Regions from separate parts of the Bradyrhizobium sp. 2S1 genome, predicted to be linked through region 1. Evidence: riboswitches for the same ligand, from Rfam matches in the RefSeq annotation. Region 1 holds a riboswitch; each other region holds the start of a gene.

The links. Region 1 has a riboswitch for cobalamin ahead of metE (5-methyltetrahydropteroyltriglutamate--homocysteine S-methyltransferase). Riboswitches for the same ligand answer to the same signal wherever they lie in the genome.
Region 2: linked by a shared signal. The riboswitch ahead of HAP54_RS31175 (DUF1636 family protein) and the one ahead of metE (5-methyltetrahydropteroyltriglutamate--homocysteine S-methyltransferase) in region 1 are both predicted to bind cobalamin.
Region 3: linked by a shared signal. The riboswitch ahead of metE (5-methyltetrahydropteroyltriglutamate--homocysteine S-methyltransferase) and the one ahead of metE (5-methyltetrahydropteroyltriglutamate--homocysteine S-methyltransferase) in region 1 are both predicted to bind cobalamin.

Annotation. Positions count from the first base shown of each region.
Region 1 covers NZ_CP147717.1:10,223,315-10,231,398, forward strand. Annotated here, with positions in the region: gene HAP54_RS48575 (MmgE/PrpD family protein) at 1-1,293, shown strand, start outside; gene prpC (bifunctional 2-methylcitrate synthase/citrate synthase) at 1,303-2,475, shown strand; gene prpB (methylisocitrate lyase) at 2,486-3,421, shown strand; partial or broken gene HAP54_RS48590 (epoxyqueuosine reductase QueH) at 3,462-4,135, shown strand; cobalamin riboswitch at 4,189-4,390, shown strand; gene metE (5-methyltetrahydropteroyltriglutamate--homocysteine S-methyltransferase) at 4,494-6,839, shown strand; gene HAP54_RS48600 (hypothetical protein) at 6,899-7,096, shown strand; gene HAP54_RS48605 (aromatic ring-hydroxylating oxygenase subunit alpha) at 7,104-8,084, shown strand, end outside.
Region 2 covers NZ_CP147717.1:6,625,539-6,633,622, forward strand. Annotated here, with positions in the region: gene cobU (bifunctional adenosylcobinamide kinase/adenosylcobinamide-phosphate guanylyltransferase) at 1-164, opposite strand, end outside; gene cbiB (adenosylcobinamide-phosphate synthase CbiB) at 292-1,233, shown strand; gene cobD (threonine-phosphate decarboxylase CobD) at 1,245-2,210, shown strand; gene HAP54_RS31160 (IS630 family transposase) at 2,225-3,289, opposite strand; gene HAP54_RS31165 (cobyric acid synthase) at 3,332-4,780, opposite strand; gene cobO (cob(I)yrinic acid a,c-diamide adenosyltransferase) at 4,789-5,442, opposite strand; cobalamin riboswitch at 5,479-5,689, shown strand; gene HAP54_RS31175 (DUF1636 family protein) at 5,783-6,157, shown strand; gene cobW (cobalamin biosynthesis protein CobW) at 6,154-7,188, shown strand; gene cobN (cobaltochelatase subunit CobN) at 7,188-8,084, shown strand, end outside.
Region 3 covers NZ_CP147717.1:113,329-121,412, forward strand. Annotated here, with positions in the region: gene tnpB (IS66 family insertion sequence element accessory protein TnpB) at 40-153, shown strand; partial or broken gene HAP54_RS00525 (IS66 family transposase) at 376-1,023, shown strand; gene HAP54_RS00530 (nodulate formation efficiency C protein) at 1,080-1,931, opposite strand; gene HAP54_RS00535 (IS1380 family transposase) at 2,535-3,878, opposite strand; cobalamin riboswitch at 4,915-5,114, shown strand; partial or broken gene metE (5-methyltetrahydropteroyltriglutamate--homocysteine S-methyltransferase) at 5,218-7,562, shown strand.

The sequences.
Region 1 (8,084 bases):
AGCCAGAAGTATTCGCCGGAATGGGCAGCGTGGGCAAACGGCGTCGCCGTCCGCGAACTGGATTTCCACGACACGTTTCTCGCGGCCGACTATTCGCATCCCGGCGACAATATCCCGCCGGTACTCGCCGTCGGCCAGCATTGCGACGCTTCAGGCGAGGACCTGCTGCGCGGGTTGGCTGCGGGTTATGAAACCCAGGTCGATCTGGTGAAGGGCATCTGCCTGCACGAGCACAAGATCGATCATATCGCCCATCTCGGTCCGTCGGCAGCCGTCGGTATCGGCGCGCTGCTCGGGCTGCCGACCGAGACAATCTATCAGGCCGTGCAGCAGGCGCTGCACGTCACCACCACCACCCGTCAGTCGCGCAAGGGTGAGATTTCGAGCTGGAAAGCCTTTGCCCCAGCGTTCGCCGGAAAGATGGCGATCGAGGCGGTCGACCGCGTCATGCGCGGCGAAGGCGCCCCCTCGGCGGCATGGGAAGGCGAAGACGGCTTCATTGCCTGGCTGCTCTCAGGCCCGAAGGCCGAATACATCGTGCCGCTACCGCAGCAGGGCGAACTGAAGCGCGCTATCCTCGACACCTACACCAAAGAGTATTCGGCGGAGTATCAGAGCCAGGCGCTGATCGATCTGGCTCGGCGGATGGGCCCCAAGATCGGCGATCTCGCCGCCATCGAAAGCATCGTCATCCACACCAGCCATCACACCCATTACGTGATCGGCACCGGCGCGAACGATCCGCAGAAGATGGACCCGAAAGCCAGCCGCGAAACCCTCGACCATTCCATCATGTACATCTTCGCGGTCGCGCTCGAAGACGGCGGCTGGCACCACGAAAAATCCTACGCGCCCGAACGCGCGGCCCGTCCGTCGACCGTCGAACTCTGGCACAAGATTTCGACCGTCGAGGATCCCGAGTGGACCCGGCGCTATCACAGCCACGATCCCAAGGAGAAGGCTTTCGGCGGGCGCGTTATCATCAAGCTGAAGGGCGGCTCGACCATCAGCGACGAACTCGCGGTTGCTGACGCGCATCCGCTGGGCGCGCGTCCGTTTAAGCGGCCGGACTATATCCGCAAGTTCCGCACCCTCGCCGAAGGCGTGATCGCAACCGCCGAACAGGATCGCTTCCTCGCCGCCGTGGAACGGCTGCCGTCGCTGCGCGCCGGTGAATTGTCGGAACTGACATTCTCCGTCGACGCCTCACGGCTCGGCGCGCCTGCCAGCCACGGAATCTTCGACTGGAAACCGGACACACAGACCGCGGCGCGACGCGCGGCAGGATCATAGGAGGACACCATGACTGAAGTGAAACCCGCACCCAAGAAATCCGTTGCCCTCTCCGGCGTCGTCGCCGGCAATACGGCGCTTTGCAGCGTCGGCCGCAGCGGTAATGACCTGCATTATCGCGGCTACGACATCCTGGATGTCGCCGGCGTCTGTGAATTCGAGGAGATCGCCCATCTGCTGGTGCACAGCAGCCTGCCGACCCGCGCAGAACTTGCCAATTACAAGGCCAAGCTGAAAGCACTGCGCGGCCTGCCGCGCGCGGTGCTCAACACGCTGGAGCAATTGCCAGCCGCAGCCCATCCGATGGACGTCATGCGCTCCGGCGTCTCGGCGCTTGGTTGCGTGCTCCCGGAGAGCCATGACCACAACATGCCCGGCGCACGCGACATCGCCGACCGCCTGATGGCCTCGCTCGGATCGATGCTGCTGTACTGGCACCACTACGCCCACAACGGCCGCCGGATCGAAGTCGAGACCGACGACGACTCGATTGGTGCCCATTTCCTGCATCTGCTGCATGGAAAGCGGCCCTCGGCTTCTCATGAACGCGCGATGCATACCTCGCTCAACCTCTATGCCGAGCATGAGTTCAACGCTTCTACCTTCACGGCGCGCTCGATCGCCGGCACCGGTGCTGACTTGTATTCGGCGGTGACCGGCGCGATCGGTGCGCTACGCGGTCCTAAGCATGGCGGCGCCAACGAAGTCGCCTTCGAGGTTCAGAAGCGCTACGCGACCCCCGACGAAGCCGAGGCGGATATCCGCCGCCGGATCGAGGCCAAGGAAGTCGTGATCGGGTTCGGCCATCCCGTCTATACGATCTCCGATCCTCGCAACAAGGTGATCAAGCAGGTGGCGCGCGAGCTCAGTACCGAGGCCGGCAGCATGCGCATGTTCGAGATTGCCGATCGCATTGAGGCCGTGATGGCCGACACGAAGCGCATGTTCGCCAATCTGGACTGGTTCAGCGCCGTGTCCTACCATGCGATGGGCGTTCCGACCGCGATGTTCACGCCGCTTTTCGTGATTTCCAGAACATCGGGTTGGGCCGCACATGTGATCGAGCAGCGGCTCGACAACAAGATCATCCGGCCGGCTGCTAATTATGTCGGCCCAGAGAACCGCACCTACGTAGCGCTTGAAGCTCGGGATGCACCGGCTTCGACCGTGCGGGCGGCATAAGGAGACGCCAGTGCCATATCTCGTCGCATCGGAGCTGCCGAGGGAAACGGCCGGTCATCGCTTTCGCGCGTTGTTGCAGCGTCCGGGCATTCTGCGCCTGCCCGGCGCCCATAACGGCATGTCGGCGATCCAGGCACGCGAAGCGGGCTTTACTGGTCTTTACCTCTCCGGAGCCGCCATGACGGCGTCGATGGGCTTGCCCGATCTTGGCATCATTACCGTTGACGAGGTCGCATTCTTCGTCCGCCAGATCGTCCGCGCCTCGGGGCTGCCGCTTCTGGTAGACGGTGATACTGGCTATGGCGAGGCCCTCAACGTCATGCACATGGTGCGGACCTTCGAGGAAGCCGGCGCTGGCGCCGTTCATATCGAGGATCAGCTTCTCCCGAAGAAATGCGGTCACCTCAACGACAAGAAGCTGGCCGACGCTCACGACATGGCGGCCAAGGTGGCCGCGGCCGCGAAGGCGCGCCGTGATCTCGTCATTGTTGCCCGAACCGACGCCGCCGCCAGCGAAGGGCTCGATGGTGCCGTCGCGCGAGCCAAGCTCTATATCGAGGCCGGCGCGGACGCGATTTTCCCGGAAGCGCTCAACACCGCCGAGATGTTCCGCGCGTTCGCCGAGCGGATGCCCGGCGTTCCCCTGCTCGCGAACATGACTGAGTTCGGCAAGACGCCCTTTTTCACCGCGTCCGAGTTCGAGGAGATGGGTTATTCGATGGTGATCTGGCCGGTCTCGTCGCTGCGGGTTGCCAACAAGGCGCAACAGCAGCTTTACGCAGCGATCGCACGCGATGGCGGCACCCATAAGGTGGTCGACCACATGCAAACTCGCGCTGAGCTGTATGCCACCATTGGATTGTACGACTACGAGGCATTGGATGCGTCGATCGTACAGACCATCATTCCCGAAGGGATGCCGCAGCGGGCTATGGGCTCGAAATAGACCTTGTTTCTGAGACGCTATACGGGCGTAGCCGGAAGCCATGAACGATTTCGTCAGAGCGGTCCTCACGCCGCCGCATGGGCACAAGAAAGTGTTGCTGCATTCGTGCTGCGCACCCTGCTCTGGCGAAGTCATGGAGGCGATGCTGGCCTCGGGGATCGACTACACGATTTTCTTCTACAACCCGAACATCCATCCCGAACGCGAGTATCTGCTGCGCAAAGATGAGAACGTGCGCTTTGCGGAGAAACACGGCGTGCTGTTCGTCGATGCTGACTACGACAAGGACAACTGGTTCGCCCGCGCCAAGGGCATGGAGTGGGATCCGGAGCGCGGGCGCAGGTGCTCCATGTGCTTTGACAAGCGTTTCGAGCGCACCGCGCTATATGCGCAAGAACACGGCTTTAGTGTCATGACGAGTTCGCTTGGTATCTCGCGCTGGAAGAACATGGCGAAGATCAGCGACAGCGGCCAACGGGCCGTCGTGCCTTACGAGGGATTGTCGTCAGGGACAATACCTGGCGCAAGGGCGGCGGCTCCAGCCGTATGATCGAGATCAGCAAGCGCGAGGCGTTCTACCAGCAGGAATATTGCGGGTGCGTCTATTCGCTCCGGGACACCAACCAACACCGCCGCCGCCAAGGCCGCGAACCGATCGAAATCGGTACCCAATTCTACGAGTTTGAGGACAAGCCGCCGGTAACGGGTGATTGAGCAATACCAGGGTGTTTTTGATCACGGTCATTGACTGCGGTCGGACTTGACCTTAACTCCTGTGCTGTCGTGGTTCTGCGGGCTCGTTTGGCCCGGAGCTAAGAGGGAAGCCGGTTCAATGCCGGCGCTGCCCCCGCAACTGTAAGCGGCGAGTTGTTGTCCAACAAAACCACTGAGGCCCGAAAGGGCTTCGGGAAGGCCGGACAACAGCACTGACCCGTGAGCCAGGAGACCTGCCTCGACAACAGAACGTACTCGGGCGGGGTGTCTCGGTGGTGCGATTGCGACTCCTCGCGCCACCTTTCGCCCGGAGTCCAGGCGTGTCACGTGGCCTGCGCCCCCAACATCGGGGTAAGCCATGTCTATTTCTTCACTTCCCGTCGCAACACTCGGAACGCCGCGTATCGGACCGCGCCGCGAACTCAAGATGGCGCTGGAAAGCTTCTGGTCCGGCAAATCCAGCGAACAAGCCCTGCGTGAAACGGCGGTCGGCCTGCGCGCCGCCAACTGGGCCCGCCAAAAGTCGCTCGGCGTCAGCGTCATCCCCTCAAACGATTTCTCGTTCTACGATCAGGTGCTCGACACCAGCGTGATGGTCGGCGCCATTCCGGAAGTGTACGGTTGGAAAGGCGGCGATGTGTCGCTGGCAACCTATTTTGCGATGGCCCGCGGCGCGCAAGGCTCCGATCACGATGCCAGTTGCGGCCACTCGCATCACGCGCACGGCGCGTCGCATGGCGTGCCAGCGCAGGAAATGACGAAGTGGTTCGACACCAACTACCACTACATGGTGCCCGAATTCAGCGCCGGCCAGATCTTCAAGGTGTCCTCCTCCAAGGCGGTCGACGAATATCGGGAAGCCAAGGCGCTGGGTTACAAGACCCGGCCCGTCCTGCTCGGACCGGTGACGTTCCTTAGGCTTGGCAAGAGCAAGGATGCGGCACTCAACCCGCTGTCTCTGCTGCCAGTCCTGCTGCCGGTTTACGTCAAGCTTTTGCAGCAACTCGTCGCCGAAGGCTGCGAATGGGTGCAGATCGACGAACCGTGCCTGGTGCTAGACGCAGACCGCGAAACCCAAGGCGCGCTTCAAATGACTTACGCGCTCTTGGCGGAAATGGTGCCGGGCCTGAAGATCATGCTCGCCAGCTATTTCGGCAGCCTGGGCGACAACGCCGATACCGCGCTATCGCTGCCGGTCGCCGGACTTCACATCGACCTTGTGCGCGCGCCGGAGCAACTCGACAAGATCGTCAGCGCCGCACCGAAGGTAATGACCCTGTCGCTCGGTGCGATCGACGGTCGCAATATCTGGCGCTCCAATCTTTCCGCCTTGCTGAAGCGGCTGGAACCGGCGGTCGCCAAGCTCGGCCAGGACCGGGTGCAGATCGCCCCCTCCTGTTCGCTGCTGCATGTCCCGATCGACCTCGGACAGGAAACCAGCCTCGACCCGGACGTGAAGAGCTGGCTTGCCTTCTCGGTGCAGAAGATCGCCGAACTGGCCACCCTGGGCACGGCGCTCGCCGGTGGCCGTGACAAGGTCGCCGATGCGCTGGCAACATCGGACGCCGCGGCTCGCTCGCGCGAGACGTCGTCGAAAATTCACAATGCCGACGTGGCGAAGCGGATGGCGGCGATCGACGATGCCATGCGCCGGCGCCAGAACGTCTTCACGAAGCGCGCCGGTTTGCAGCGCGCACGGTTCGGGCTGCCAGCGTTCCCGACCACGACGATCGGCTCGTTCCCGCAGACCACGGAAGTCCGCAATGCGCGGGCCGCCCATGGCAAGGGTGCGATGAGCGACGCGCAGTATGAGCAATTCCTCAAGGAAGAAACCGCCCGCGCCGTTCGCTGGCAGGAGGAAATCGGCCTCGACGTGCTGGTGCATGGCGAATTCGAGCGCAATGACATGGTGCAATACTTCGGTGAGCAGCTTTCGGGCTTCACCTTCACCAAGCACGGCTGGGTCCAGTCGTACGGCTCGCGCTATGTCCGCCCGCCGATCCTGTTCGGGGATGTTTCTCGCCCCAAGCCGATGACGGTCGAATGGTGGCGTTACGCGCAGTCACTGACCCAGAAGCCGATGAAGGCGATGCTCACCGGACCGGTCACCATCCTGAACTGGTCGTTCGTCCGCGACGACGTCCCGCGCAGCGAGGCGTGCCGTCAGATCGCGCTCGCGATCCGGGACGAAGTGACCGACCTCGAAAAGGCCGGCGCCAAAATGATCCAGATCGACGAAGCGGCCCTGCGCGAGGGCCTGCCGCTGCGGAAGTCGGAATGGAAGACCTATCTCGACTGGGCCGTCGAAAGCTTCCGAATCTGCTCAACCGGCGTGACCGACGAGACCCAGATCCACACACACATGTGCTACTCGGAGGTCAATGACATCATTGACGCGATCGGTGCCATGGATGCGGACGTGATCTCGATAGAAACGTCGCGCTCCAAGATGGAATTGCTGGACGCCTTCAAGACCTACAAATACCCGAACGAGATCGGTCCGGGTGTCTACGACATCCACTCGCCGCGCGTTCCGGAGGTCCGCGAAATGGCCGAACTGCTCGCGCTCGCGCGCAAGCGGCTGACCGACTCCCAGCTCTGGATCAATCCGGATTGCGGCCTGAAGACCCGCAAATGGGAAGAGGTGCGCCCTGCCCTCGTCAACATGGTGGCGGCCGCGCGTGAAATGCGGCACGCCTCCTGAGGCATGCTCCCGGAGCGCGCGGATACATCGCGCGCTCCATCATCTCATTGAGGTCACCGATGCGCTTCTGGATCGAATGTACGCGGCACAAAACGAACAACCCCGTCCACATCAACATCGCCCTGGTCGGCAGCATGTGGCGCGACGGCGAGCGAACCATCCTCGCCTTCGTCGGCGGCGATGCCGAGCGTGTCGAAGTCACCGAGACACCCGAACAGATCATGACCATGCATCTGGGACCGACAGGAGCCGCTTGATCAGGCAATGACAGTTGGAAATCTCAACGTTGAGGCAACCGGCTCGCATTCCGACCTCCGAAAGGTCGGATCCCATCCGGATTATTGGTACCCGATCGCGTGGTCGCATGAACTAAAGCCCGGCAAGACTTTCGCGGGGCATTTTGCAGGCGAGCCCATCGTGCTGGTTCGCCCCGTCAAAGGCGATGTGTTTGCGCTGGAAGACCGATGCGCACATCGCCAGGTTCCGCTCTCGAAAGGTACCGTTGATGGCTGCACCGTGCGCTGCTGCTATCACGGCTGGCGCTACGACGGCTCGGGCCAATGCGTCGACGTGCCCTATCTCGGCAAGGGCAAGCTGCCAAATGGCGTTAGGTCCTATCCTTGCTTCGAGAGCAATGGCATCATTTTTGTCTGGCCGGGCACCGCGCCGGCGGCCGATCCGCTCGCACAAATCGGGCACGCTGCCGAGCCGGGATACAGGAGCCGTCGGTTCGGCAAGATCGTCCGCTGCCACTACACCTTCATGCACGAGAACCTGATGGATATGAACCATCAGTTCCTGCACCGCCGCACCACGGGAAAGGTGACGCCTCGCTATCTTGCCAGCCGTAAGGGCGACGGTTGGATGGAGGTCGACTACAGCTTCGCTCGTCCGGATCAGAAGCCGCCGCTCGGCGAGACCGTGATTGTCGGGAGCCTGCGCGGCAGCGCCCGCACAGCGCGTGACCTCATGACGGTGCGGACGGACTATCCCTACCAAACGCTCCGCATGTGGACCCGCGATGACAAGCCAGTTTTGAGCGTGTGGCTGGGGTACACGCCCGTCGATGCCAAACAGCGCCGCAACCGGACCTTTATCGTGCTGTCGGTGCGTAAGCCCAAAATTCCCGGAGTGCTCGATCTGGCGTGGCCGGTCCTCGCCTGGTTCACCGATCGCGTCTTCGCCGAGGATTGCGAGATCGTCGAAATGGAGCAGGCCGCGTTCGACGAACAAGGTGCCGACTGG
Region 2 (8,084 bases), 3.6 Mb from region 1:
CTGCCGCGCCGCGCGCGATGTTTGGCGATCCGCTCGTCCATTTCCGTATCGAGCGCCTCGGCGGTCGCGATATAGACCGGCCGCTCCGGAAAGCTGCGCGCACGCAGTTCTGCGCGCCGGCTTTTCCCGGATCGGGCTCCGCCCGTGATCAGAATGACGGCCATGGGATCTCCTGTTTACGTCGCTCTAACCACCAATCGCGGTGAAACACAAAGCCGAAATCCGCCACGGAGGGCTTGCACTCGGCCAATGTCTTGCGCATCAGGGGGATCGCGGCGAGGAGAGGGTTAAGTGGGCTTTGCGGGAGCGATGGCGGTGGCGATGGCTGTGGATGCCCTGATGGGCTGGCCATCGCCGCTGTTTGCACGCATCGGCCATCCCGTGACCTGGCTCGGCCGGCTGATCCAGCTTGTCGACAGCGCCTGGAACCGGAACACTGACCCGCCGGCGTTTCGCCGCGTCGCCGGTGTCGCGGCTGCTATCCTAGTGATCGCGCTGGCGATGGCCCTCGGTTGGGCGGTTCAGTCCGTGCTCGGATCCGGATGGGTGCGCGTCGTCCTCGTTGGTGTGCTGGCGTGGCCGCTGGTGGCCTTGCGCTCGCTGCATGACCATGTTGCGGCGGTGGCCGATCCGCTGGCGTCCGGTGACATCGCGGCCGCGTGTTCGGCGGTCGCACAGATTGTCGGACGCGATCCGGCAACGCTCGACGATGCCGGCGTCGCGCGCGCGACCATCGAGAGCCTCGCCGAGAATGCCTCCGACGGCATCGTGGCGCCGGTGTTCTGGGGTGCGCTGTTCGGCCTGCCGGGCATCCTTGGCTACAAGGCGATCAACACGCTGGACTCCATGATCGGCCATCGCACCGAGCGGCACGACGCCTTTGGCTGGGCGGCCGCGCGGATCGACGATCTCGCCAATCTCGTTCCGGCGCGGCTGACCGGCCTTCTGTTCGTGGTGCTCGCGCCGCGGCCATCGCAGGCGTGGTCATGCATGTTGCGTGATGCGCGCCGCCATCGCTCGCCGAATGCCGGCTGGCCGGAGGCGGCGATGGCCGGCGTGCTCGGCGTGCGGCTTAGCGGTCCCCGCATCTATCACGGCAGCATCGCCGATGAGCCCTGGCTGAACGAGGGCGCGCGCGATCCGGCTGCCGCCGACATCTTCGCCGGGCTGAAACTCTATCGTTACGCCATGATGCTGCTGGCTGCGGCGTTCGTCGCTCTTGCGCTGGCGTGAAGGAGCGGCGCATGCGCGAGCACGGCGGAAATCTCGATGTCGCCCAGCAACGCTTCGGCGGCGCTGCGGACGACTGGATCGACCTGTCGACGGGGATCAATCGGGTGCCTTATCCTGACGTCGATGTGTCGCCGCGGCAATGGAGCGCGTTGCCGTCGCGGTCCGAGATTGAATCCCTGCACTCCGCCGCGCGGCAGGCTTACGCGACCGACGCGCCGATCGTGGCGATGGGCGGTGCGCAGGCTGCCATTCAGCTGCTGCCGCAGCTGGCGTCCCGTGGACGGGCGCGGATTCTGGCGCCGACCTACAATGAGTATGCCGCGGTGTTGTCGGCTGCCGGATGGGACGTCGCCGAGGTATCCGATCTCGCAGCGCTCGCGGGCGCCGATCTTGCCGTGGTGGTCAATCCGAACAATCCCGATGGGCGGCACCATGAGCGGCGCGAGCTGCTCGCGCTGCTGCCGCGCGTTGGACGGCTCGTGATTGACGAGAGTTTTGCGGACGCCGTGCCGGACCTGTCGCTCACACCGGAAGCCGGACGAGCGGGGCTCGTGATCCTGCGCTCATTCGGAAAGTTTTACGGACTGGCCGGGCTGCGGCTCGGCTTCGCGATCGGCAGCGAGGCGGATATCGCCGCGCTTGCGGCGATGGCGGGCCCATGGCCGGTTTCGGGGGCTGCGATTGCGATTGGGCGGCGGGCGCTGCGCGATCACGACTGGGCAAAGGCGACGGCCGCGCGGCTGGCGGACGACTGCGTCAGGCTCGATGCAGCGGTGCGATCGCAGGGCTGGACTCTGGTCGGTGGCACGCCGCTGTTCCGTCTCTACGAGACCGGCGATGCGCTGGCCGCGCAGGACAAGCTTGCCCGCGGGCTGATCTGGTCGCGCGTCTTTCAGCAAAAACCGGGATGGCTGCGCCTCGGTCTGCCCGGCGGCGAGGCCGAATGGTCTCGGCTGTCTACGACGTTGTCGCGCTGACCTAGTACCCAGAATCAGAGCTGAGTGATACGGCGGCCTTTGAAACGGCGTTGACGGACCTTTTTCTTGGTCCAGACGAAGGGCTCGGCTCTGTCGTTGTATGCGTTGACGTAGGCATCGATGTGCTCCTGAAGCTGCGTGAGGCTTGTGAAGGAGGTGCCGCTGAGCGACTGCCCCTGCAAGATCGAAAACCATACCTCGACCTGATTGAGCCAAGACGCACTTGTCGGCGTGAAATGAAATTGCACGTTGGGGTGGGCCTTGAGCCAATGCTCGTTCTTCTTGTGGGTGTTGAGGTTGTCGAGGATGACGTGAAGCTTCCGGTTCGGAAAAGCCGCGGTGACGCTGTTCATGAAGTCGAGAAACTCGACGCGGCGTCGGCGTTTTGAATGCGCCGCGATGATCTTTCCGGTGGCGACTTCGAGCGCCGCAAACAATGTTGTGGTGCCATGCCGCTTGTAATCGTGGCTCTGGCCGGTCAAGGCGCGGCCATTGGGCAACTTCAGATAACCCTGCGCTCGCTCCAAAGCCTGGATCGAGGGCTTCTCGTCCACGCACAGCACAATGGCCTTCGCGGGCGGGGCGACATAGAGGCCGACAACATCGGCGGCTTTGGCCGTAAAGTTCGGGTCGTTGCTCTCACACCAGGACTTACGAGCCGCGAGGTCAATCTTGTGGCTGCGCAGGAACCGCCAGACATATTGGACGTCAACATCGCCCAGCGCCCCGGCCAGCAGGGGCCCGGTCCAGCGTGCGAACCCGTCCGGCGGCGGCTTGTCCAGCAGCTTCAGAATCCGCTTGTCGGTGGCCTTCGTATAGATTGGCTGCTTGCCCGGTCGCGGCTTGTCTTGCAGCCCTTCAAGGCCTTGGTCGGCATAGCGATGCCGCCAAAGGCTGACAATCCGCGGCTGGACCCCAACTTCCTTGGCGATCGACCGAGTGCTGCGTCCATCCGCCGCCAACAGAACTATCCGCGCCCGCTTCAAATCGCGCTGCAACGTCACCGGGGAGCGGCAACACGCCTCAAGCACCTTGCGATCTTTCCTCGAAAGGTGGACTTCTCTTGCTTCGGGTATCATCCCGACCTTGAATCACGACTCACGCTTTAAGAACAGTAGGTACTAGCGCGCCAGCGCGAGCAGGCCTTCGACATCGAGATGGGTCTCGATGTGTTCGGCGAGCGCGTCGAGCGCGCTCTCGACCCTGGCGCCGTATGGATGGTCGGCCGCGGGAATATCGAGCTTTGCAAGGAACGCCTTGCGAAATTCGTCCGACGTGAACAGGCCGTGCAGATAGCTGCCGTGAACGCGACCATCGGCGGAAACGGCACCTTCGGGTGCGCCGTCGAGCGACGCAAATGGCCTGATACGATCCGGACCGTCGGTGCGCCCGATATGGATTTCATAGGCGCTGATCGGCTGACTGGTAGCGGCATGCACCGCGCTGACGCGTGTCAGCGTCTTCTGCTCGGTCATGACAGTTGTGACATCAAGAAGCCCGAGGCCGCGCGTTTCGCCGGCCGAGCCTTCGATCCCGTCGGGATCGGCGACGCTGTGTCCGAGCATCTGATATCCGCCGCAGAGACCGAGGACATGGCCGCCGCGGCGATGATGCGCGAGCAGATCGATGTCCCAGCCCTGCGCGCGCAGGAAGGTGAGGTCGCCGCGGGTCGATTTCGAGCCGGGCAGGATGACGAGCTTCGCATCACCCGGGATGGCTTCGCCCGGGCGCACCATCACGAGATCGACGCCGGGCTCGAGCTTCAGCGGATCGAGATCGTCGAAATTGGCGATCCGCGACAGCGCAAGGAAGGCGATCTTGCACTGGCCGGGCTTGCGCGCCTCGCCGAGCCCGAGCGCGTCTTCGGCCGGAAGCTCGCCGGCGCGGGTAAACCAGGGCAGCACGCCAAAGCCGCGCCATGCCGTGCGGGATTCGATCAGGCGGTAGCCGTCGTCGAACAGCGTCGGATCGCCGCGGAACTTGTTGATGACAAAACCCTGGATCATCGCGGCATCCTCGGGATCGATCACCGCCTGGATACCGACGAGCTGTGCGATGACGCCGCCGCGGTCGATGTCGCCGACCAGCACCACGGGGACGTCAGCTTTGCGTGCAAAGCCCATATTGGCGATATCGGACTTACGCAGATTGACCTCGGCGGGGCTGCCGGCGCCTTCGACCAGCACCAGATCGGCGCGATCCTTCAACCGCCCAAAACTCTCCAGCACCGCGCCCATCAGCGACGGTTTCATAGCGGAATATTCGCGCGCGCGTGCGGTAGCGATCCGTTTGCCGTGCACGATGATCTGGGCGCCGACATCGCTCTCCGGCTTCAGCAGCACCGGGTTCATGTCGGTGTGCGGCTCGACACCGGCGGCGAGCGCCTGCAGGGCCTGCGCACGTCCGATCTCGCCGCCGTCGATGGTCACGGCGGCGTTGTTAGACATGTTCTGCGGCTTGAAAGGCAAGACACGCAGGCCGCGCCGTCTGGCAGCGCGCGCCAGGCCCGCGACGATGAGCGACTTGCCCACGTCCGAGCCGGCTCCCTGGATCATCAATGCGCGCGCCATGGTGCTTGTCAGAACTCGACGCCCGGCTGGGCCTTGATGCCGGAGCGGAACGGATGCTTCACCAGCGTCATCTCGGTGACGAGGTCGGCGATCTCGATCAACTCCTCCTTGGCATTGCGTCCGGTGAGCACGACATGCGTCATCGGCGGCTTTGACGTCGTCAGGAAGTCGACGACGTCGGCGATGGCGAGATAATCGTAGCGCAGCGCGATGTTGATCTCGTCGAGCACAACCATGCGCAAGCTCGGGTCTGCGATCAGCTGCTTGGCCTTTTCCCAGCCCGCCTGAGCCGCCGCGATGTCGCGCGCGCGATCCTGGGTCTCCCAGGTAAAGCCTTCGCCCATCGCGTGGAATTGACAGAGTTCGCCGAAATGCCCGGTGAGCAGGCGGCGCTCGCCGGTATCCCAGGCGCCCTTGATGAACTGCACCACGGCGCATGGGAAGCCATGCGCCACGCAGCGCACGATCATGCCGAAGGCGGAGGAGGACTTTCCCTTGCCGGCGCCGGTATGAACGATGATCAGACCCTTTTCACCGCTCTTGGTCGCCATGATCTTGTCGCGGGCAACCTTTTTTTTCGCCATCTTGGTCGCGTGGCGCGCATCCAGCGAAACCTCGCTGCTGACGACCTCGTCTTCGGCGCCGTTTTCTTCAGAAATCATGACGTTCCTTCGGCTTGACAAGTTCGAGCCACGGACGAATGGTGGGCCCGCGTTGGTTCCTGTCCTACGACAGGCGAAGAGGGAATGCGATAGGGCTCAAGGTGGGCCTGAAAAGCAGCCGCCCCCGCGACCGTGACCGGAGAGATGCCCAAAAGCCACTGATTCCCTTCAGGGATCGGGAAGGTGGGTATCGAGGGAGAAATCCTGCTCCGCAAGCCGGGAGACCTGCCAACGCAACGTGTAGTGAGACCGGCGGACGGGGTGTTCCGCGACGGGGAACGAACCCATTCACATCGGTTCGTGTGCCTCTTCGCCTCCCGCTGTCAATCCAGGATGGGCGATGAGCGTTACACTTCATGTCTGCATCACGTGCCGCGCCGGCCAGACGCTGGCGGAAGGTGAGCTCGCGCTCGGTGCGCGCCTGCATGCCGCGCTTCTTGAGGCCGGCGTGCCCGATGACGTCAATCTTGTTCCCGTCGAATGCCTGTCGGCCTGTAGCCAAGGCTGCTCGGTCGCGCTCAGCGCGCCGGGGCGGTGGTCCTATGTCTATGGCCGCCTGTCCGCTGACAATGCCAGGGATGTGATCGCCGGTGCCTCCGCCTATGCGGCCGCGCCTGACGGCATCGTGCCGTGGCGCAGCCGTCCGGAAATCTTCCGCAAGCAATCGCTCGCCCGCATTCCACCTCTTTCCGTCGTGCCGGAGGCCGCAGAATGACCACGCTCGCCAAGGTTCCGGTCACCGTCGTGACCGGGTTTCTCGGGTCCGGCAAGACGACGCTGATCCAGCATCTGATCCGCAATGCCAACGGCAAGAGGCTTGCGGTGCTGGTCAACGAGTTCGGCAGCGAAGGCGTCGACGGCGAGATCCTGAAGTCGTGCGCCGACGCCAATTGTCCGGCCGAGAACATCGTCGAGCTCGCCAATGGCTGCATCTGCTGCACCGTCGCCGACGATTTCATCCCGGCCATGGAGCAGTTGCTGGCGCGAAGCGTGAGGCCCGATCACATCGTGATCGAGACGTCGGGGCTCGCGCTGCCGAAGCCGCTGCTGAAGGCGTTCGACTGGCCGGAGATCCGCTCGCGGATCACGGTCGATGGCGTGATCGCGCTCGCCGATGCCGAGGCGGTCGCGGCCGGCCGCTTTGCGCCTGACCCGGCTGCGGTCGACGCACAGCGTACGGCCGACGGCAATCTCGACCACGAGACGCCGCTGTCCGAAGTGTTCGAGGACCAGATCGCCTGTGCCGATATCGTGCTGCTGACCAAGGCCGATCTCGCCGGAGCGGAAGGGATCAAGGCGGCCAAAGCGGTGATTGCCGCTGAAATGCCGCGCGAGGTTCCGATGTTGCCGATCGTCGACGGCGCCGTCGATGCGCGCGTGATCCTGGGGCTCGAGGCCGCGGCAGAGGATGATCTCGCGTCGCGGCCGTCGCACCACGATGGCGAGGACGAGCACGAGCACAATGATTTCAACTCCGTGGTGATCGATCTTCCCGAGGTTTCGGATGTCGAGGCACTCGTCGCTTCGATCAAGGGGCTGGCCCGCGAGCAGAACGTGCTGCGCGCCAAGGGCTATATCGCAGTCGAAGGCAAGCCAATGCGGCTGCTCGTGCAGTCCGTCGGCGAACGCGTGCGGCATCAGTTCGACATGCCCTGGGGCACACGGCCGCGGCAGTCGAAGCTGGTCGTGATCGGCGAGCACGGCGACATCAATGAAGCTGCGATCAGGGCGCGACTAGGTGTCTGATGCACGTCGTCTTCCGCGAGAGCCGCGGCCTTGAGGAGACCGCGACACCAAGGGACCTCGGCCAGGATCCGGCCGATCTCGTGGTGTTGTCGTTTTCCGACAGCGATCTCGCTGCCTTCGCGGCCGGCTGGCGGCGGGGCCGCGCCGCGCTGCCGTCGCTGCGGCTCGCCAATCTCGCGGAGCTGCGCCACCCGCTGTCGGTCGATACCTATATCGAGCGGACGCTGTCGCACGCGCGCGGCATCCTGGTGCGGCTGATCGGCGGTGAGCCCTATTGGTCCTACGGGCTGGCCGCGGTGCATCGCCTGGCAAAGGAGCGCGATATCGCCCTGGTGGTGTTGCCGGCGGATGGCCGCGACGATCTGCGGCTGGACGAATTTTCCACCCTGCCGGTCTCGACGCTGCGGCGACTTAAGGTGCTGTGCGACAAGGGGGGGCCTGTCGCGGCCCAGGCCGTGATCGCGCAACTGGCGCTGGCGTCAGGGCTCTATGCCGGGCCTGTCGTCGGCGAGATCGATCTGCCGGAGATCGGCGTCTACGATCCGCGGCGCGGTGTTGTCGCAGCGTTGCCGGCATCGGGTGGCCGGCCGCGGGCACTCGTGACCTTCTATCGCTCCTATCTCGCGGCCGGCGACACCGCGCCGGTCGATGCCTTGGTCGAGGCGCTACGCGAGAAAGGTTTTGACGCCTACGGCGTGTTCGTCGCCTCGTTGAAGGCCGCAGGCGTGGCCGATTGGCTGCGCGCTCAGTTCGCGCAATGCCCTCCAGCCGCCATCGTCAATGCGACCGCATTCTCCGCGGCCGGCGATGACGGCACCACGCCGTTCGATGCCGCTTCATGTCCGGTGTTCCAGGTCGCCTTGTCGACGGCGCGGCGCGAGGATTGGGCCGAGTCG
Region 3 (8,084 bases), 570 kb from region 1:
CAGTTGACTTCCGCAAGGGTATCGACGGTCTTGTTGTGCTTGTGCGGGGATGCCGGTTCAGATCCGTTCGACGGTGCGCTTTATGTATTCCGGGCCAAAAGAGCCGATAGAATCAAGATCGTATGGTGGGATGGCTCCGGCGTGTGCCTCTAAAACGTCTTGAAAAGGCGACGTTCTGTTGGCCGCAGATCGGGCATCATCGGGTGCAGATGAATCCTGCGCAGTTGATGGCACTGGTGGATTGAATGGACTGGAAGCGGGTCCAGACCGTGGCGGTCAAGCCGCCGGAAACTGTTGGGTATAGCGCTGCGGCGAAGTGAATCAGTGGGCTGAAAAGGCAAGAGAACCGGGGCAAAATGTGCTCTGGTCGGGTCAATGACGCCGCCCGATCACAACCTCCCGAATGACGTAAAGATGCTGAGAGCCATGGTGCTTGCGATGGCCGAGAGGCGGCCCGCGCCGATGCTCTGGAGAGCGAAGTCGCCGATCAGGGCGCGCAACGCCGATGCCGATGCGCGTATCGAGCGGCTGACGCAGATCCTGAAGGTCCTTCGACCGCGCCCGGTTCGGCCGACGAACCGGAAAAGCTCGGCTCTGCGAACGGTGACGATGAACAGCAGACCTTTGTCTTCGAGGAAATCGAGACCGGCATCGCTGCGATCAAGGCCCAGGTCAACGAGGGCCGTGAGCAAGCGGATGGCAAGCGTACCGCGTCGGCGCCAGGGCTTTGCGCCCCATCTGGAACGGATCGAAACGGTCATTGAGCCGGAAGAGCTGGCTGAGCATGCCGTCAAGCAGAAGGTGGTGATCGGCGAGGACGTGTCAGAGCGTCTGGATGTGGTGCCGGTGAAGTTCCGTGTGATCGTTACGCGCCGTCAAGAAGGAGGACGGCGTGATCCAGGCCCGGCCCCGGTCCATATTATTGAAGGAGGCATTCCGACGGAAGCGCTTTTAGCCCAGATCGCCGTCGCCAAATATGCCGATGGCCAACCGCTCTACCGGCAGGAGGCCATCTACGTCCGCGTGAGTAACAGAATGCGCTAAGTGCAGACCGCATGGCTGCTCCGTGACGCTCAGTCTCAAGGAGTTATGCTGGGATCATGATCTGTGGGGCCATTTGCCGAGGCCTTTCGCGCCTTCTCCAATGCGTCATGTTCATCTGGCTCTATGCGATCGAACCAAGAGCCCGGAGGAAATGCCGCAATGCGCTTGGCAAAGAAGGATTGCGGCTCCCAATCTCGTCGCGCCCGCTTCTCGAAGGTGATGACCCCGTTGCGGGTAAAATAGCGCGGCCCTGGAATGTTACAGTTCACCAAAAGCAGGACACGCCACATGTCACCCTTATCGGTCGCATTCTCATTCGGCTTCGGCACGTAATCCACTACAACGGGTTCCATGATATTGCAGCGGCCGCGCCGCAGAAGATTGCCGAGCTTTCCTTGCGCCGTCGTCACGAAGTTGAAGTTGGCCGGATCATGCAGAAAGTGAAGATTAGCGGTCCTTTCGCCATCTGCGATTTCACCGGCGATCAGCGAGAGCGCAAAGGCGCGCCAGCCCAGTTCAATGGGCTTTGCATATGTCGACGCCACTTCAATGCCTCCGTCAGATGCGACCTTCCAGGTGATAACGTACACTTCGTCTGATGCACGCTCGTGGTGCCTTGTCCACGACAGATACACGTATTCAGTTCGGTCAACTCCTTCAGCGACCCCCCACGTTTGAGTGACGAACTGCGCCACCTTCGAGACTTTGGAGGTAATTTGTTCTATGGTCTCGCCGTCCTGCGCTCGCCATGTTGACCTGACCCGTTCGACAAGGGCGTTGTCGTTGGCGCGAACACTGTTGCTCGTCGTGGCCAGCTCGGCGTGGCAGATCAGCGATCGAATGAGCCAGAACCAAAGCACATGTCTTCCAACCGTTTTACGCTTCATAGTTGTCGGCTCGTCTGGCTTTCATCCACACACATCAATTCCGAGGCGGGTAACTTCAACGCGCTATGCGCGATCGCATGAAGTTAGCGGCGACGTGACGGGGGCGCCCGCTGGTGTCCCGCGCGAGCAGGCGTAGTCCCCTTTGTGTCACGCGCCGCTAACTTCGGTGGCTAGCCACAGCCTCAACTTGCAATGCTGGACCTACCCAGGAGGAGAAGCCTGGGCTACCGAGAGCCTGCATTCTTCGTGCCAGCTAATAGGCGGCCGTTTGCACTATAATTGTGTCGCCTTTGTCGACTTTCCGACCTGCGTACGTTGCAATGCGTCCCTTCAGTCCGCCTCGACCTGCAGAATTCATGGCACGCGCTTGATCACGCGCTTAATCTCCGGTGGCGCAGGTGATCGACTTGCGGCGAGGTGTCTCACGACAGTCTAGCCCGTCCTATTCGTGAGAGTGCGTTTTTTTAGTCCGATTGATGTGGCCGCACATCTGCTCTGACGAGGCGCGCGGGATTGCCTTCGGCTTTTCACCGCCTGACGACCGGTACTTTGCAACGCGCTTGAGGTGTAGGTTGGGCGAACGGGGGGCGGACGCCCCGCCGGTCAAGGACCGAGCGGCAGCAGCGCGCTTGGCAAGCCGCGGATCAGGTCGGCTTCGGGACATGCCGCGGCAAACGCAAGGCGAATGCGGCTCGTGGTCTCGACGACACGGGCAGCGAGTTTCAAGAGACGAAGACGCAGCGTCGCGAACTCGGCTGTGGCCAATTCCCGGGCTTTGGGAATCGCGTCGCGCACGGTCAGCATCAGCCAATAAGCGGCGGTGTGGAGAACGAGGCGGACTTGATTGGCGAGCGCCGAACGGCAGCTGGTGCGATCGGAGGCGAGCTGTGTCTTATGCAGCTTGATCAGATTCTCGGCTTGGCCGCGCGCGCAATACAGGCTGTCGTAGATCCACTCGGCCGAGCCGACATCGAGGCTGGTGACGACGAAACGGATGTCGAGGCCGAGCATCGTCGCCTCAATACGGGCGACGGTACGCCGTTCGCGATCCCAGGACTTGGCCTTGTGGCGCGTCTCGGTATAGCCACGCAGAACCGGCAGGTTCTCGATGGCGCGTCGCGTGCGGATGTCGTCGGCGGCCTCGTCGAGTTTTCTGGCGAGCGGCTTGGTGCCGGACAGACCGAAGATGTAGTCGATGCCGTTGGTCTCGCACCACGCCATTGCCTCCGGCCGGGCATAGTGCCCGTCGCCACGGAACGTAATTCGCGTGTTGTGCCACCGCGTCCGGATATGCCGTATCAGGCGGCGCAGGTGGGCCCGCACCTCGACGCCGCCCGGCGTCTTGCCGGGCCGCAGCACGACCGCCACGGGCCGGCTCTTCTCCGTGTCGTAGACGTGGATCGGCAGGAAGCAGCGTTCGTCATAATGAGCGTTGAACAGCGAGAGCTGCTGATGGCCGTGGACGACATCGCAGGTATCATCGATGTCAAGCGTGACGGATGCCGGCTCGCGCGGGTAGCTATCCATCCATGCGTCGACCAAAGTGTAGGTCAGTCGGATCACGTCGCGCAGGCGCGGAGCATTCTCCAGCCGCGACAGCGTCGGTTGGGAACACAGATCGCGACCCGTGTCCGGCAGCCGTCCGCAGGCCAGCTTGAATGCGGGATCGGACCGCAGATGATCGAGGTCGTCGGCGTCCTCGTAGCCGCAGCAGATCGCGAACATGCGCGCGCGGAACATATCGACAAGGCTGTGCACGACCCGCGTCGGATCGCGCCGATCCGGGAACACCCGGGCCAAATTGTCGGCCAAGCCGAGACGCCGCTCGGCCATCGCCAGAAGCATCACGCCCCCGTTCGAGGTCAGCCGACCGCCATCGAAGGCAGCTGTGACTTTCCTGGCGTGAACGGCTGGAAACGAGAAGGGCAGAATCGTATCATCGATCATGGCGGGCGTGGTGTTCGCGGCTGAAGGTGATGGGGTTGGCTTTGCAACCGAATCCTACGCCGCATCAGCGCTTTACACCACGCTCGCCAGCCTCTCAGGCGCCCTCTGACGAATAAGACGGGCTAGAGCAGATTGTCTACCATCGAACCCGTCGTTCGGTTTTGAACGTCGTGGCTCTATCCACACGCGATTGGCGCTCCTTCGCGACTATGCGACAGTCCTGAAGTGCTAGTTGCAGCGCCAGGCAGATGTGCTTGGCACTCAAGGGCCCACAACGATACGAAACCGCCCATCAGCGCCGGGCGTTTAGAACAGACGCCGCCGAAGTGCACGCTTTAAGCAGGCGGGCGAGATGATAGCATTCACTGGCATGCGCGATCGCTCGTGTCGGCCGGCGCATATCGTGCTCTTCAATCGACCGGAAGATGCGGCTTCGACGCAAGTCCTGTCCTCCGCAAGCAGGTAGAGGCGCTGAGCCGTGCTAGCCTCGGCTTGAGCCGATCAATAGTTTCGAGAGAATCTGTCGAGCGGCGTTACTCAAGAGCGGTCTTACCATCAATCCGAACAAGCCGACCGCCGAGACGGCAACAGCAAAGACACCGAGGGCACTCCAAACAGCCATTTTCATTGCGAGCCGGTCTCCTTGGTTTGGTTGATATGCTTGCCTGGGCAGTATCGCCAAAAAGTGTCCGAGTGACGCCTACCAGAAATGGCTGGCATCACAGAAACACCTCGCGCCGCGTATGCTATCTTATTCGGTGGATCGTTGATTGCTTGGAGAAGGCAGCGCAGCGCGCCGTGCTTGATGAACCGGGGCCAGCTTGCATGAAAGCCGTCTGTTCGACCAAGTGGTCCTCGGCGCAAAGGCGGCGTATTCGGATTTGTCGCTGCCCACGCGGAGGGACTTTCGGGATGTCATCCGATGTCCGTGATTGCAGAGCGACTTCTGCATCGAGGATGAACGGTGGGCATGCCGCTAGGCACATTAGCAGATCGCAACATGAATTCGCGAGGTTGACGGAACATCCCTTTTGCCGATAATTGAAGGTGTCGAGGTTCTCCGGTCTCATTAGGCCGGAGCTAAGAGGGAAGCCGGTGTCAATGCCGGCGCTGTCCCCGCAACTGTGAGCGGCGAGCCGCTGTCCAACGAAGTCACTGAAGCCTGACGGTTTCGGGAAGGCCGGACAGCAGCGCTGAGCCGCGAGCCAGGAGACCTGCCCCGACACTATCTTCGTCCACGGGCGGGGTGTCCCGGTGGTGCGCCAAGCAGCGGTCGCTCGCGCGACTTCTTCTGCCTGCGTCCGCCATGGCCTTTGCCCCCCAATATGGGGTTAACGCTATGTCTCTTCTCTCTCTTCCGGTTGCCACACTCGGAACGCCACGCATCGGTCCAAGGCGAGAGCTCAAGGTTGCGCTCGAAAGTTACTGGGCCGGAAAAATCGCCGAACAGCAGTTGCTCGAGGATGCAGCTGGCCTACGTGCCGCAAATTGGGCTCGCCAGAGGTCTCTCGGTATCACCGTGATCCCATCGAACGATTTCTCGCTGTACGACCAGGTGCTCGACACCAGTGTCATGGTTGGTGCCATCCCAGAAGTCTACGAGACGAATGCCGGATCCATTTCGCTCAAGACATACTTCGCCATGGCACGCGGGTCACAATGCGACGGTCAGGATGGGAGTTGCGGTCACCCGTCGCGTGGATATGGCGCACCCGCGCAGGAGATGACCAAATGGTTCGACACCAACTACCATTACATGGTCCCGGAATTTCACCCGGGGCAGACTTTCAGACTATCCTCTCGCAAACCAATCGAGGAGTACGAGGAAGCCAAGGCCCTTGGCTTTCAGACGCGCCCTGTCCTGATCGGGCCGGTTACATTCTTGAAGCTTGGCAAGAGTGCCGATCGTGCGTTCCAGCCACTGTCACTGCTGGATGACCTGATACCGGTCTATATTGAGCTTTTGAAGGAATTGGCCAAACGCGGGGCAAATTGGGTTCAATTCGACGAACCTTGGCTAGTCCTTGATCTGGATGAGAGTTCGCGAAACTCCTTGGTACATGCTTATGGCCGGCTCGCAAAGGAAGGGCCGGCCATCAAGATCATGGTTGCAAGCTATTTCGGTGGCCTCTGCGACAATCTGGACGCTGCCCTGCGCCTGCCTGTTGCCGGGCTTCACGTCGATCTGGTTCGCGCGCCAGAGTTATTGAGCCAGATCATTGCGAGCGGCCGAAGTGACCTCGTCATGTCGCTCGGCGTCATAGACGGTCGGAATGTTTGGCGATCGAATTTGTCGGCGCTCCGCCAGCGACTGGACCCCGCGATTGCGAAGCTTGGTAAGGACCGCGTACAGATCGCCCCATCCTGCTCGCTGCTTCATGTGCCGGTCGATGTTGAACTCGAGACCGGGCTCGCCTCCGACGTCAAGAGCTGGCTTGCTTTCTCGGTTCAGAAGATGCGTGAGCTTGCGACCTTGGCGCGGGCACTCGCAGGCGACCAGAATGTTGCGAAAGCTCTTGCGGAATCGGAGTGTGCCGCAGCCGTCCGCCGGACGTCGCCGAAGATCCGAGATGCCAATGTCGTTGTCCGGCTGAGTGCGATCAACCAGGCCATGCGCCGGCGCGCCAGCCCATTTGCCAGTCGGGCCGAGATCCAACGCAAGCGCTTCGGGCTGCCAGCGTTCCCGACCACGACGATCGGATCGTTTCCTCAGACCTCAGAGGTCCGTAATACCCGGGCGGCGCATGCGCGAGGCGCGATGAGCGACGAGCAATACGACAAGTTCCTCAAGGAAGAGACGGCGCGCGCCGTACGTTGGCAGGAAGACATCGGTCTGGACGTGCTCGTCCATGGCGAGTTTGAGCGCAATGACATGGTGCAGTACTTCGGCGAGCAACTCTCCGGCTTCGCATTTACCAAAAACGGTTGGGTGCAATCCTATGGCTCGCGCTGTGTCCGGCCGCCGATCCTGTTTGGAGATGTCTCGCGGCCGAAGCCGATCACGGTGGACTGGTGCGCTATGCGCAGTCGCTAACCAAAAGGCCGATGAAGGCGATGTTGACCGGACCAGTAACGATCTTGAACTGGTCGTTCGTTCGCGAGGATATTCCCCGAAGCGAAGTCTGCCGTCAGATTGCGCTCGCAATTCGAGATGAAGTCGGCGATCTCGAGAATGCGGGTGCTTCCATGATCCAGATCGATGAGGCTGCACTACGCGAAGGCTTGCCATTGCGTCGTGCGCAGTGGACCGTTTACCTCGAGTGGGCTGGAGATTGCTTCCGCATCTGCTCATCGGGCGTCGCCGAACAAACTCAGATTCATACCCACATGTGTTACTCAGAATTCAACGACATCATCCATGCGATTGCTGCAATGGACGCAGATGTCATCTCGATTGAGACTTCGCGCTCGAAGATGGAACTGCTCGACGCGTTCAGGAACTACAACTATCCGAACCAAATTGGGCCAGGCGTGTACGACATTCATTCCCCACGCGTTCCCGAGACCGGCGAGATGAAGGAGCTCATGGCCTTGGCTCTGAAGCGGCTGCAGCGGTCGCAGCTCTGGGTCAATCCGGACTGTGGCTTGAAGACACGCAAATGGGAGGAGGTTCGCCCGGCACTTGTCAACATGGTCGCTGCGGCCCGCGAACTGCGCGCTGCATCCGCTCCAATAGGCCATTGATCCTTGGTCAGGTCTTTCGTCGAGCTGATCGGCTTAAGGAGATCTCGATAGTCCCGGGAGAGCCTTCGTGAATACAAAAGGCCCGGCCGCGTTTAGCGGCCGGGCGGAAGTCGAGTCTGGGAGGAGCGACGCTGCTAGGCATCGCGGCCACTTCCATCGGCAGAGGGAGCACGGCCGACGGCTCGATCTCGGCGAGGACATTCGCCGAAAATCTAAGTCCCAGTTAAGGCACAGGATGATCGTAACTCAATTATGCCCTGGTATGCGGCCAATATAGCCAAGGATTAGAAAACTACACCAAGGTTGTTGCTGATGAGGACTGTCTCAACGACTCGCTGAGTCGAGCATGGGTGGGCGATGATGTGGAGCGATCGCCGCATGGAAGGCAACGGGCCGCAAAACGTGGTGCGCTCTCCTGCCCGCAAACAATACGCTCAATCACCGAGACATACCAAAATCGCGCACGCAAGGACCTCATCATCACCAATGAAATGAGCAGCTTGAGTTAGGCCAGATTCGGTC